DNA from 3 places in the Neptunomonas concharum genome. Region 1 is predicted to be linked to each of the others. Evidence: riboswitches for the same ligand, from Rfam matches in the RefSeq annotation. Region 1 holds a riboswitch; each other region holds the start of a gene.
The links. Region 1 has a riboswitch for thiamine pyrophosphate ahead of F0U83_RS09065 (TonB-dependent receptor). Riboswitches for the same ligand answer to the same signal wherever they lie in the genome.
Positions count from the first base shown of each region.

Region 2: another riboswitch for thiamine pyrophosphate. It lies ahead of thiD (bifunctional hydroxymethylpyrimidine kinase/phosphomethylpyrimidine kinase); the one in region 1 lies ahead of F0U83_RS09065 (TonB-dependent receptor).
Region 3: another riboswitch for thiamine pyrophosphate. It lies ahead of thiB (thiamine ABC transporter substrate binding subunit); the one in region 1 lies ahead of F0U83_RS09065 (TonB-dependent receptor).

Region 1 covers NZ_CP043869.1:1,942,696-1,947,240, forward strand. Annotated here, with positions in the region: gene F0U83_RS09055 (YjgN family protein) at 51-1,220, shown strand; gene F0U83_RS09060 (M48 family metallopeptidase) at 1,217-2,242, shown strand; TPP riboswitch at 2,357-2,473, shown strand; gene F0U83_RS09065 (TonB-dependent receptor) at 2,527-4,545, shown strand, end outside.
Region 2 covers NZ_CP043869.1:3,114,604-3,119,148, forward strand. Annotated here, with positions in the region: gene thiC (phosphomethylpyrimidine synthase ThiC) at 1-1,514, opposite strand, end outside; gene thiD (bifunctional hydroxymethylpyrimidine kinase/phosphomethylpyrimidine kinase) at 1,523-2,377, opposite strand; TPP riboswitch at 2,366-2,457, opposite strand; gene F0U83_RS14785 (MJ1255/VC2487 family glycosyltransferase) at 2,839-3,855, opposite strand; gene F0U83_RS14790 (phosphatase PAP2 family protein) at 3,852-4,385, opposite strand; gene F0U83_RS14795 (alpha/beta hydrolase) at 4,471-4,545, opposite strand, start outside.
Region 3 covers NZ_CP043869.1:2,209,135-2,213,679, forward strand. Annotated here, with positions in the region: gene F0U83_RS10405 (methylthioribulose 1-phosphate dehydratase) at 1-26, opposite strand, end outside; gene purT (formate-dependent phosphoribosylglycinamide formyltransferase) at 331-1,512, shown strand; gene F0U83_RS10415 (phosphotransferase) at 1,502-2,239, opposite strand; TPP riboswitch at 2,314-2,411, shown strand; gene thiB (thiamine ABC transporter substrate binding subunit) at 2,404-3,378, shown strand; gene F0U83_RS10425 (ABC transporter permease family protein) at 3,357-4,545, shown strand, end outside.

The DNA of each region.
Region 1 (4,545 bases):
TAGTCTGTTAGAATCCCGCATCCGAATATATACAGACAAGGATTTTTCTTATGGATGAGCCTATCGTTCAAGAATCGACTACCCAGCCATTTAAATTCACTGGTAATGGCCGTGAGTATTTCAAAATCTGGATTGTTAATATACTACTCTCCATTGTTACGCTAGGTATCTATTCTGCTTGGGCAAAAGTTCGCACGAATCGTTATTTTTACGGTAACACATTCTTCAATGATGCAAACTTTGAATACCACGCCACTGGCTGGCAGATCTTTAAAGGGCGCATTATCGCTGCCATTGCTCTGCTCATTTATGTTGCAGTAAGTGAGCTATTCCCTCAGGTCGGCTTCGGCTTGATGTTAATTATATTGCTTGCCACTCCGTGGATCATTTGGAACAGCTACCGCTTTAATGCTCGTATAACCAGCTATCGACAAGTCCGCTTTTCATTTGATGGCTCGTTAAGCAACGCCTATAAATACATGTTGTTATTACCTTTTTTACCTGCAGTCGCTATCGGGTTAATCGCTGGTACAACTTGGCTGCTGTTTGGCATGAATAGCATTATGGCAGTCTTCATTTTAGCCGCCCTCGCAATGATCAGCATCTATGCAATGGGGCCCTATGTACAGGCGCTCATGTACCGATACCGTTGGAACAACGCCCATTACGGACAGGGCGACTTTAGTGCCAATATAAGTATCAGCGTGTTTTTTAAAACCTACCTCTTCATCCTAGGGATCTTTTTATTATTTGCTGCAATTATTGCCGCTATAGGTTATGCAGCAGGAGCCGGGGCGATGATATCCGCTCAGAAAGAAGCAGGTACAGAACCAGGGCTGTTCAATATCTTTTTTCTGGTTGGTTACCTGTTTACACTTATGTTTAGTTTTTGGGCTAAAGCCTACATGGAGACACGTATTAATAACCATGTTTTTAACGAGTTGAAACTCGATAACGTACTTAACTTGCACTCCAATCTTCAAGTTAAACCGCTGTTTTGGATTCATATAACAAATTTATTCCTGATTATTTTCACGCTCGGTTTAGCCATACCTTTTGCTAAAGTACGCTTAGCCAACTATCGCGCAGACTCAACATCGGGCACGATAACTCAAGATCTAGCGCACTATGCAAGCTTACAACAACAGAAACAGTCTGCTTTAGGTGATGAACTAGGTGAAGCTTTTGATCTCCAAGGTGACTTAGGTATCAGCCTTTGATTTCTGGTTATTACTATCCCGCCAATCAGTCAGCCCGCTCGCGGGCTGACATTCACATCGAAGGTAGCCGATACACATTGATCCGCGCTGATGGTAAACCCTTACATGGGGATATTAGTGACCTCGATATTAGCAACCGAGTTGGGAATATTACTCGTCGTATTACCTTTCCTGACGGTACTCTGTTAGAGACTCATGATAACGAAGCGATTGATACATGGATTAAGTCCGCCGGCCAACCTCGAAACCTTTGGCTTCACACATTAGAGACGAATCTGTCTTTAATCATCTTTTCTATTGTATTTGTGGTGACACTGACTCTTAGCTTCATTAAATGGGGCATACCCGCCATAAGTTATCAAGTTGCTCACGCACTCCCCGCCGAGCTGAGCATAGCGATTGGGGAACATAGTATAGCGGTGCTCGACTCCACACTCTTCACCCCTTCATCATTATCTGAAGAACAACAAGCCTCAATACGAAGCGAGATAACAAGCACACTTCTTAATCGGGTTGATATAGATATCCCTATCAAGTTCCATTTTCGTACGATGGAAAATAGCAACGGTCCTATCGCTAATGCATTCGCACTACCCTCAGGCGATATTTTTGTTACGGATAAACTGGTGGAGCAGTTAGACCAACCTAATGAGCTTAACAGTGTCATTTTGCATGAAATTGGTCATATCAAGCACCGCCATGGTCTACAACATGTCATACGCTCCTCAACCATCGCCTTACTGACCGTATTTATCGTGGGTGATAATTTATCGTTCGGCCAAGACCTCATCGTTGCTTTCCCTACATTTTTAACGCAGCAAGGTTATTCACGAAAAGCAGAAGAGGAAGCGGACGAGTACGCTCTAGAGCATATGTTAAAACTAGGATTAGACACAGAAGCCTTTGCAACAGCGCTAGAAAAAATTATTCCAGACGCAGCGAAAACAAAAAACAGTGGCAACGTATATTTATCAACGCACCCTGATACCCGAAAGCGAATAGAAGCCGCTAGGAAGTATTAGCGTGACAGTCATCACCCCGAGTGAATGAAGAGCTATCTAAATTTTCGCAACGTGTAAAATTTACTATCCATCCACACAGTAACCCGTATAATCGCTACCGTTTACTCACTATGAGTATGTCCTAAGGGGTGGCAGTGCTATCTATTAGCCTGGCCTGAGATGCACATGATGTGCGAACCCTCTGAACCTGATCCGGATGATACCGGCGTAGGAATAGGAACGATTACAAGCCTACTTTTCCCGCTACTCAACCGGGTCTCCAAGCATTATTATCGGAGACTTGTATGCACTTTACGTTAAACCCGCTCTATCCATCTGTCTTGGCAATGGCTGTGCTTACTGCTAATGAGTCCGTGGCTACTAATAGATCAATGAATAACGACTTACCTGTCATTTACATCACCTCAGGCGTCCGAGGTGCGGCATTGAATCAAGTCCCTGCTAGCCTGACTGCCGTGAATCAAGAAACCTTACAAAAACAACCCACATCACATACCGAAGCAATGCCCTCACTTGCGCCAAACGTCAACAGCAGTCATGGCGCATCCCGAGCACGCTTTTTCCAGATCCGTGGCATTGGCGAGCGTAGCCAGTTTATCGGGCCGGTTAACCCATCCGTCGGCGTGACGATGGATGGCATAGATATGAGTAATATCGGAGCGGCAGCAACACTGATGGATGCTCAGCAAGTGGAAATACTTCGTGGACCGCAAGGCACCTTGTATGGTGCTAACGCTCTAGCAGGACTCATTCATATTCGCTCTAACGATCCAACGACGAAGACTCAAGGTCGAGTAGAAACGACGCTAGCGACCTATAATACCCGCAGCCTAACAGCGGCTGTAGGCGGCCCAGTAAATGAGAACGTGGGGTATCGAGTAGCGATACAAAGCAACCGTAGTGACGGTTTTATGGAGAACGACTATCTCGATAAAAGTCACACTAACAATATCGATGAGACATTTTTGCGCGGCAAGCTACGCATTCAAGCTAACGATCACCACATGCTCGATTTAACTGGCTTTTATGCCGATGTTGATAACGGTTACGATGCCTTTTCGCTAGATAACAATCGTCACACATTATCTGACCAGCCTGGGCATGACCGCCTAGAATCATCAGCCCTTGCGCTGAAATCAACCTGGACAGGACACAACGCATTTACGCTGGAAACCAGCCTTAGTCACTCCTCAGCTGATCAGGAGTATGGCTACGATGAGGACTGGGCCTATCCTTTCTTTTTTACCAACCCGGATGACCCAACCGAGGATTGGGGTTACAACTGGTTTGATAACTACAAAAGGGATATCTCTACAACAACAGCGGAGATGCGTTTCATTTCTGCTCCCGGTGCTGAGCTGTTTAATGGAACAACCGATTGGGTAACCGGCGTTTATTATTATCATCGAGAGACTGATCTGCTTCGCCAGCGCACCGACAATGCAGATTTTAATAGCGATTACACAACTTCACGTTTTGCAGTATATGGTCAGTTAGAATCACGCTTATCAGATGTTTTACGTCTAACCTCAGGATTACGCTTTGAGCAAAGCGAGTTTGATTATAGCGACAGCGACAGCGTGACATCCGATGAAGACGACCTACTCGCTGGCGGACGCTTAGCACTTGAGTATTTAGCGAATCAAAACCGTACCTATTACGCGCTTGTCTCTGCTGGCTACAAAGTAGGCGGCGTTAATGCAGACACAAATTTACCCGAGGAGCAGCGCGCTTTTGAAACAGAGTCGTTGTGGAACTATGAAGTAGGCGCTAAGAGCAACCTGCTCGATAATCGTTTGCAGACACAAGTTGCACTATTTTATCAACGCAGAAATGATGCTCAGATCAAAGGCTACCGCACGATATCTATGCCGAGCGGTGGCACCAGTTTTATCGACTATATCGATAATACGGATCAAGCCTACAGCTATGGTCTTGAAGCTGAAGCACAGTGGCAGGTTACGCCAGCCATTAACCTGTTCGGCGGCTTAGGTTTACTGGAAACCCAACTAAACGATTCTGGCGCTGCTTTCGACGGCCGCGATTCTGCACAATCACCGAGCTATCAGTTTATGCTAGGTGCTGCCTTTAAGCATAGCCAGCATTGGTTCTCGGGCATTGAAGTAGAAGGCAAGGATGAGTTCTATTTCTCTGATAGCCACAACCAGCGCTCCGATAGCTATACATTGGTTAATGCACATATCGGTTACCAAACGCCAGACTGGAGCATTCGTCTTTGGGGCCGCAACTTAACCAATGAGCATTATGCCGTGCGTGGTTTCTACTTCGGAAACGACCCTAGA
Region 2 (4,545 bases), 1.2 Mb from region 1:
ATACCTGTCTTTACATCATCCTTATTGGGTAGACCCAAGTGTTCTTTTGGCGTCACATAACACAGCATTGCACAGCCATACCAACCAATCATTGCAGCGCCAATACCGGAAGTAATATGGTCATATCCCGGTGCGATATCAGTTGTCAAAGGTCCTAATGTATAGAACGGTGCTTCATGGCATTCCTGCAACTGTTTATCCATGTTCTCTTTGATCATATGCATCGGTACATGCCCTGGCCCCTCGATCATAACTTGAACATCATGCTTCCACGCGACTTTGGTCAACTCACCTAAGGCTTCTAATTCTGCGAACTGAGCCTCATCATTTGCATCATATACGGATCCAGGACGTAACCCATCACCTAATGAGAAGGCGACATCATAGGCTTTGCAAATTTCACAGATCTCCTCGAAGTGGGTGTAAAGGAAATTCTCTTCATGGTGAGCAAGACACCATTTAGCCATGATCGAACCCCCTCGGGAGACGATACCGGTCATACGTTTTGCCGTCATCGGGACATAGCGCAGCAACACACCCGCATGGATGGTAAAGTAGTCCACCCCCTGCTCTGCCTGCTCGATCAAAGTGTCACGGAATACTTCCCAGTTGAGATCCTCAGCAACACCATTTACTTTCTCTAATGCTTGGTAAATAGGCACTGTACCAATAGGAACGGGTGAGTTACGCAGTATCCATTCGCGAGTTTCATGGATATTTTTTCCGGTCGACAAATCCATTATCGTATCGGCCCCCCAGCGTGTACCCCACGTCATCTTCTCGACCTCATCTTCAATGGAAGAGGTCAGCGCAGAATTACCAATATTGCCATTAATTTTCACCAAAAAATTACGACCGATAATCATTGGCTCTAATTCAGGGTGATTGATATTGCAGGGGATAATAGCTCGACCCTCGGCAACTTCCTGGCGCACAAACTCCGGCGTTATTTCATTGGGCAAGCGTGCACCAAAACTATGACCTGGATGTTGTTGCGCGACTAGATGACCTTCAGCCTGCGCTTTAGCAAGCTTCATATTTTCACGAATAGCGATATATTCCATCTCTGGGGTAATAATCCCCTGACGTGCATAATGCAGTTGAGTGACATTCTTTCCCTCTTTTGCACGTCTCGGCTTGCGCGTCAGCTCAAAGCGCAGCTCGTCCAAACGCAAGTCAGCCTCACGTGCGCGACCATATTCTGAAGAGAGGTGACTAAGCTGCTCCGTATCCGCCCGTTCCTCAATCCAAGCACTGCGCAGGGGCACAAGTCCTTTTCGAACATCAATCACCGCATCTGGATCAGTGTAGGGTCCAGACGTATCGTATACATAAAGTGGCGCGTTTGTTTCCCCACCCATGGCAGTCGGCGTGTCATCTAGAGAAATTTCTCGCATTGGTACGCGGATATCCGGACGGCTACCTTCAATATAAACCTTACGCGATTTCGGAAAAGGCTGTACGGACGCTTGGTCCACAACGGCACTTTGACTCAACATTGTGTTATCAGACATAACTCACCCTACTTAATATTATTTCTCTCAAAGGATTCCCAAAGGAGTGAAAAGTGATGCAAAGGCCCAGAACCTTGCCCCACCTGAAGCTGATCGGCGGCCAAAATAGCCCCTGATATATACTCTTTAGCGAACCTAACCGCTTGAGGCACTGCTTGCCCTCGCCCAATTCCCACAGCAACGGCTGATGCCAACGTGCACCCTGTCCCGTGCGTATTTTTTGTATGTGTTCGAGCAGATCTCAGTTCAATGACCTCCGTACCGTTTGATAGAAGATCTATCGCTTCGTATTGGGAAGATAAATGCCCCCCTTTGAGCAGCACCCATTCAATCCCCAAATCATGTAATGGATTAAGCAGCTCATACATGCCTGCTAGCGTATTCGGCACTACGCGTTGGGCAAGGAAAGCAGCTTCAGGGATATTGGGAGTGACAATGCGGCAGCGCGGCAACAATGCGCTTTTGAGCAAGCTTTCACCTTCAGAGTCCAACAAACGAGTACCACTACTGGAGGTAATGACAGGATCAATAACCAAAGGGATAGGCTGGTAGTTATTTAAGGTTTCAATAATCGCAGCGACATTATCACCCGACCCTAGTGCCCCCAGCTTAATAGCACGCACAGGCATATCATCCAATACAGCGGTAAGTTGGGCAGTTACTTGGTCAGCTGGAACAGGATAGGACGCTCTAACACCACAGGTATTCTGTGCCGTTAAAGTAGTAATAACAGTGGCACCGTAAGCACATAATGCCGAGAAGGTTTTAAGGTCTGCTTGAATGCCAGCCCCTGCCGAAGTATCAGAGCCAGCGATTGTAAGAATAACAGGAGGACTACACGAATCATCTAAAACTTGGGACATCTCGATTCCTACGCCAGTGTTAACTGGATCAGGTTCAGCGGGTTTAATCTCAGCCCAATTAGGCACCCCGACAAGATTTACAACAGTGTAAGGCTAATTAGTGTACCTGTCCATGGCTAACCTGTAAGAAATTATGAACAACTATTCAACAATAACCTAATAAAAATAGGACTTTTTCCTATATAAAAAAAAGTCAGAGTCGCCATAATAAGAAGTGTGGATCTCCTGTTCAAGGAACGAATTCAAGGACGGCCAAGGCAAGCGGAAGGGACAAACGGAAGCTCGAAAGGATACACCAAACCGCAAGGAAAATGGATGCCATGATTGAAGGCTTTATAAAGGAATATAAAGCCTTCGCACCTCTACTTCATGTAAAATATAACCACCAGCCATCATTATTTTATCCAAAACACGCCAAATCAGCAGCAAATAGATTCAAGTACACCAACAGCTTTGTAACTTTAACCCCAAACGTCCTTGGCCATTTGATCAATAGGTTTCGTACATCCGTTTGCAATCCAGTCCGACAGATGGGATGCCACATCAGGAAAGCAACGTGGCTCAGGATGTGAAGCGCTTAGCCACTCACTGATAACCTCTGCATCTAGCTCTTTAATAATGGTCGCCAAGCCTAAAGATTGTAAGATACATGCATTAGATGCCTGCTCAGTTTGCCCTTTCATTGGCTTACTGAGTAATTTTTTACCATATTGCATAGTTTCACTGGCTAAACCAAATCCACAATTTGTAATAACACCCGAGCACGCTGCCAAATCCCTTTCAAATCCCTCTCTGCTCAGCGGTAAAAAATGGACATTACCTTTAACGCTTGGTCCGCTCACATCAGCATATACATGAAATTGATGATCAGGAAAGCCACTAAACCAGTAGTACAATGTTTCGTCTCGCTCATGAGGCATGTAAACCAGAACTAGGTTTTGCTCATCCGTCGATTCAAAACGAGGGGGTTGTATCAAAGGAGGAACAATGGCGCCGCCAAAGTGATCCCAATGCACACCAACCGCCTTCTCAACAGGTGCGAATAGTTTCACACCCGGCTTTAATAATTTAGATCGATAACGATCCGGTAAACTATGCAGAAATGCATACTGATGCGCTAATCCTACGCTTGGCTTTTTCTTGAGCTTTGCAGCCCATGCGGTGACAGGCTCAAAATCAGATAACACCAAATCATATGCATCCAACTCCAATGAGCGCGCATCCTGAAGCAGCTCCCATATACTATTTTGCATCAGCGTTTTCATGAGCTGAACCTTCGCTCCTTCACCCATGCAAAAAGTTAAACCACGTCTTACCTGAAACGCTTTAAAGGGTTCCATATCAAACAACTTCTCAGCAGGTCGCCCGCTAAAAAGATAATCCACCTCTACACCTGCTGCTTCTAGCGCGGGAGCCATCACTCGCGCACGCGTAATGTGTCCATTTCCTGTTGCCTGAACACCGTATAGAACCTTCATACACCAACCCCAAGAAGCTGAAACACAACTTCAGCACATACAACGCCAAGTGCTGCTCCCGCGACAATATCTGAAGGATAATGCACTCCCAGCATCACTCTCGACAGGCCAATCAGGGCCGCTACCGAATAGGCCAGAAAAAACAGCTGTGGATAAAATTGAACCAGCAAGGTCGCAAATACAAACGCTGCCGCTGAATGTCCTGATGGAAAGCTAAACTTATCTGAGGGTTGAATCAGTGCATCAACGCCTGCCAACTCGCTTGGGCGACAGCGTCTTATTGTATTTTTTAGTAACAGATAGAGAGGAAGCTCCAGCAGATAAACGATCAAGCCTGTTTGTAAAAATAATGAACCGTTATTCGGCTCAAAGACAGCAAGTAACAAGCCTGCAATAGCATAGGCGAAGCCGTCACCTAAACGAGAGACACAACGGCTAAAATACGCAACACCCGAGTGCATATTGCGATAGGCCTGAAACCAGTGGAACGCTAGTGTATCCAGAGAATGAAGCGCCTGAAGTGATCGCATCACGGCCCCCTATGCTAGAGTGATGCGCTATTATCTCAGCCCAAAGGTGACGCTTTTGTTACACCTGTTTTAAAAGTTTATGACGCTATTGAGCTTTGGACGGCAGAACGACATTGGCGATCTCGTTGACCACTATTTCAGGATTATCCCAAGGCAGCAT
Region 3 (4,545 bases), 270 kb from region 1:
ACGGATTGTTTAAGAGTATCTGGCATTTGAACATTCACGAAGTAACAAAATTGATAGTTTACGAGAAGTTTTCAATCAGACGAAGGGAAAGCAGAATTATTTTAAAGACAGGGGCGGCCATTTCGACCGCCCCATCATTAACCGAAATGATTTCGGTTGAAGTGCCCGAAGGCAAAGGAGACATATGAAAAAACTAACCAACGCTTTCGCAATGCGTACTACCTAAATTCACATGATTCAGTATAGCTAATAAGTAACAAAGTCCAATGTCTGATTTTTCTTCTGATCACGTATAATGACTGAATTATTTTCATTGAAGGATAAAAACTCATGGCAACAATTGGCACCCCTCTTGCTGCAAACGCAACCCGTGTGTTGATGTGTGGTGGTGGAGAACTAGGCAAAGAAGTCGTCATCGAACTACAAAGATTAGGGGTAGAGGTGATTGTGGTTGACCGCTACGCGAACGCGCCGGCCATGCAAGTTGCCCACAGAAGCCATGTTATCTCGATGCTGGATGGCGAAGCATTGCGAGAAGTCATTCAAGCCGAGAAACCAGACTTAATCGTCCCAGAGATAGAAGCCATTGCCACGGACACATTGATCGAGCTTGAAGCTGAAGGGTTTACTGTCATTCCAACCGCCAATGCAACTCGTTTAACCATGAACCGTGAAGGAATTCGTCGTTTAGCCAGCGAAACTCTTGGTTTAAAGACATCTCCCTTCAAGTTTGCTGAAACCCGTGAAGAGTATCTCGCGGCCATTCAGGACATTGGGCTCCCCTGTGTTGTAAAACCGATCATGAGTTCTTCAGGCAAAGGCCAAAGTACGGTGAAAACTGAAGATCAGATAGAGAGCGCTTGGCAATACGCCCAAGAGGGAGGCCGAGCAGGTCAAGGTAAGGTGATTATAGAAGGCTTCGTCGATTTCGACTACGAGATAACTTTGCTCACTGTTCGACATACCAATGGCACCGCTTTTTGTGAGCCCATCGGCCACGTTCAAGTGGATGGGGACTATCGCCAATCCTGGCAGCCACAAGCGATGTCCTCAGCAGCACTAAGCGCAGCCAAAGATGCAGCATTGAAGGTTACCGAAGCTTTAGGCGGCCGAGGGTTATTTGGTGTTGAACTTTTTATCAAAGGCGATGAAGTACTCTTTAGTGAAGTGTCACCAAGACCCCATGATACCGGTATGGTTACCATGATATCTCAAGATTTATCGGAATTTGCACTGCACGCCCGCGCTATATTAGGGTTGCCTATTCCAAACATTCATTTTCATGGCCCTAGTGCCTCCAGTGTTATTTTAGTTGAGGGCAACTCTAATAAGGCACAGTTTGCTGGTTTAGACGCTGTACTGGCGATGCCAGATACTCAGCTACGCCTATTCGGTAAGCCCGAAGTGGCCGGACAACGGCGCATGGGTGTTGTACTTGCCCGCGATAATACGGTGGAATCAGCAATCTCTAAAGCCAGTAAAGCTTCCTCTAACATCACGGTTACCCTTTAACATCCGCCGATTCAGGCTGAACCAGCGCATACCAAAGCTGGTTCAGCTCGGACCGTAGCGCGATTGCGGTTTTCAAAGCGCTTTGAAAGTCTGCTGTATTAAGGTGTTCAAATAGCGGCAACTTCGCCAGTGCCGCCTCCTCGCAGCCAAACTCTTCACTCAATGCCGCGACATCAAGCCAAGGAGAGCCTAAGCCTGCATACTCCCAGTCGAGTACAACAAGCTGCTGCTTGTTCTGCAAAAGATTCCCTATGTGTAAATCGTGGTGCGCTAGGCAATATGGAATCTTAGGCAATGCACCAAATAACCGCCTTGTCCGATCCAGATTTTCTTGAAGGGAAGCCCGTTGTTCGGATGCTGATATGGCATCTATCTTTTCTTGGTAACCTTTCCAGATTAAATCGTACTTCTGTTCAGGCACATCAGATATTGATTGCCACTGCGCCACAATAGCCAACAGATCAGCTTGCGCTGGCATATTGCTAAGTTCCTGATACTCGCACAGGATCAACTGATCTACCGAAGACTCTAAAACATCAGGAGCCCAACTAAACCCTGCTATACGCGCCAATACTTGCTGCTCTCTTTGCCGATTAATACCCGGAATATCACTGCGACAATTTATCCTAAGGACGGCAGGCTGATTTTTATAAGTACCAACAAATAGTGTATTCGTCGTACCTGAATGGCCTTCAAGAGGCCGCCACCCCGCTAAGGTCAACGCCATTTTAGTATGCCCTTAAGCATTGATTATCATCCTTCACCACTACTCACTGTTGATCACACTTATGGTACTATAGCGCCCTCTTATCGGGGTGTCTGTATCGGTGCAGACTGAGATTTTACCCGTCGAACCTGATCCGGGTTATACCGGCGTAGGGAATAAAGGACATGATGAAAAAACTTTTTACAGGCTTATTACTCTCTAGCGCAACAACTCTACACGCGGCAGATCTGACCATCTATACCTATGATTCATTTGTATCAGAATGGGGCCCCGGACCTAAGCTGGAAACTGCCTTCGAACAAGAATGCCAATGTGATATTGAATTTATCGCGGTAGAAGATGGCGTCAGCATTTTAAACCGTGCTCGCATTGAACAAGCACGCACGAAGGCTGACGTTCTGCTTGGGCTGGATAACTCCCTTACCGAGATTACCCGTGAAGCGAAACTGACACAACCTCATAATATTTCACTCGATCCAATTAGTGCACATCTTAATGGGCAGGACGATACCTTCGTACCTTTTGACTATGGGTATTTCTCGTTCATTTATGACAGTGAGAAAATTCAACAACCTGCTACCTCACTAAAAGCCCTGATTGAGTCAGAAGCCTCCGTTATCTATCAGGACCCGCGCACCAGTACACCAGGACAAGGATTGATGCTATGGGTTAAGGCCGTTTATGGTGATGAAGCACCCTCTGCCTGGAAACAACTTGCAAGCCACACTGTCACCGTCACTAAAGGCTGGTGGGAAGCGTATAGCATGTTCCTAAAGGGTGACGCCGATTATGTTCTCAGCTACAACACATCCCCTGCCTACCATCAGGTTGCTGAACAAAAGAATCAATATAAAGCAGCGCGTTTTTCCGAAGGACACATTGTACAAACAGAGGTTGCTGCCATTTCAGCTTATGCGCAAAACCCAGCTCTGGCTCAGCAGTTCCTGACGTTTCTTATCTCCCCAAAAGCGCAGTCCATTATCCCTGTCACGAACTGGATGTTACCGGTCATCGACGATGTTACACTGCCCGAAGCATTTGATAGTCTGATCAAGCCTAAAACCATCGGCTTTACAGCTGAGCAGATTGCCAAGCAGCGTCAACAATGGATTAGAGAGTGGCGCGCTTCTGCCAATTAGCCATGAGTCATTGGCTTAGTTATGGTCTGGTGCTGTCTTTTACCTGTCTTTCCTTTTATGGACTGATTAGTTTTGGGAGCGCCTCACCTGACATTAACCTACTAAGCGATAGCTACTTCTATGAACTGTTAGGCTTTACCCTAAAACAGTCATTGCTTAGTGCATTACTCTCTGTTGCGCTCGCTATTCCGGTTGCCAGAGCGCTATTTTACTGCCCGACACTTCCCGCAAAGCGCTGGTTTCTCGCTTTCTGTTTACTCTGTTTTGTAACACCAACGCTGATCGTCATTACTGGCATGGTTGCGCTGCTGGGGCGTTCAGGGCTTTTAACACCATTACTCAACCAACTGACAGAGAACGGCTGGAACCTCTATGGGTTGTCAGGCATCTTACTGGCCCATATTTTTTTGAATACACCATTAGCGATTCGGTCGATCTGGTTACAACTGAGCGCTATCCCTGAAACCAGTTGGCGCTTGGCTGCACAGCTTAAACTCTCCCCTTGGCAACGCTTTAAAACGGTGGAATGGCCTGTACTGAGGCAATCATCCGCTGTGATCAGCGGCTTTATTTTTGTATTATGCTTCAATAGCTTTGCAGTGGTTCTAGCACTTGGGGGCGGCCCGAGTTCAACCACATTAGAAGTAGCTATTTATCAAGCGCTCAAATATGACTTTAATATAGCCGAAGCACTCACTCTGGCATGGTCACAACTGCTGATTGCAGGCACTCTATACGCCGTCATGACACGTTTCGGCACGCTCTCATGGCAGTCAGTGGATAATGGAAGCCCGCACTCCCCACCCCAACCCTCCCGACAAAAAGCCAATATTTTTAAGCTGATCTATCTACTGAGCTGGATACTGTTGTTGCTCCCTTATATTGCGTTGCTACCGGGATTACTAGATTACACACCCCGATGGCAGGACCTGAGTATGATTACCCGCCCCGCTGCCATCAGTCTAGGCTTGGCTTTTGTAGCAGCGATGATGGCCATGGGTATCGCCTACCTTCTGCTGCAGCCGATTCGCACTGCAGCGCTGCAACAAAAAGAGCAACAACAGTTCTGGCTTGAGACTGTCGCTACACACACGCTGATCACACCGGCTATGGTGTTATCGGTAGGCTTGTTTGTCTTTCTGCTACCTAAGGTTGATCTGGATCGCT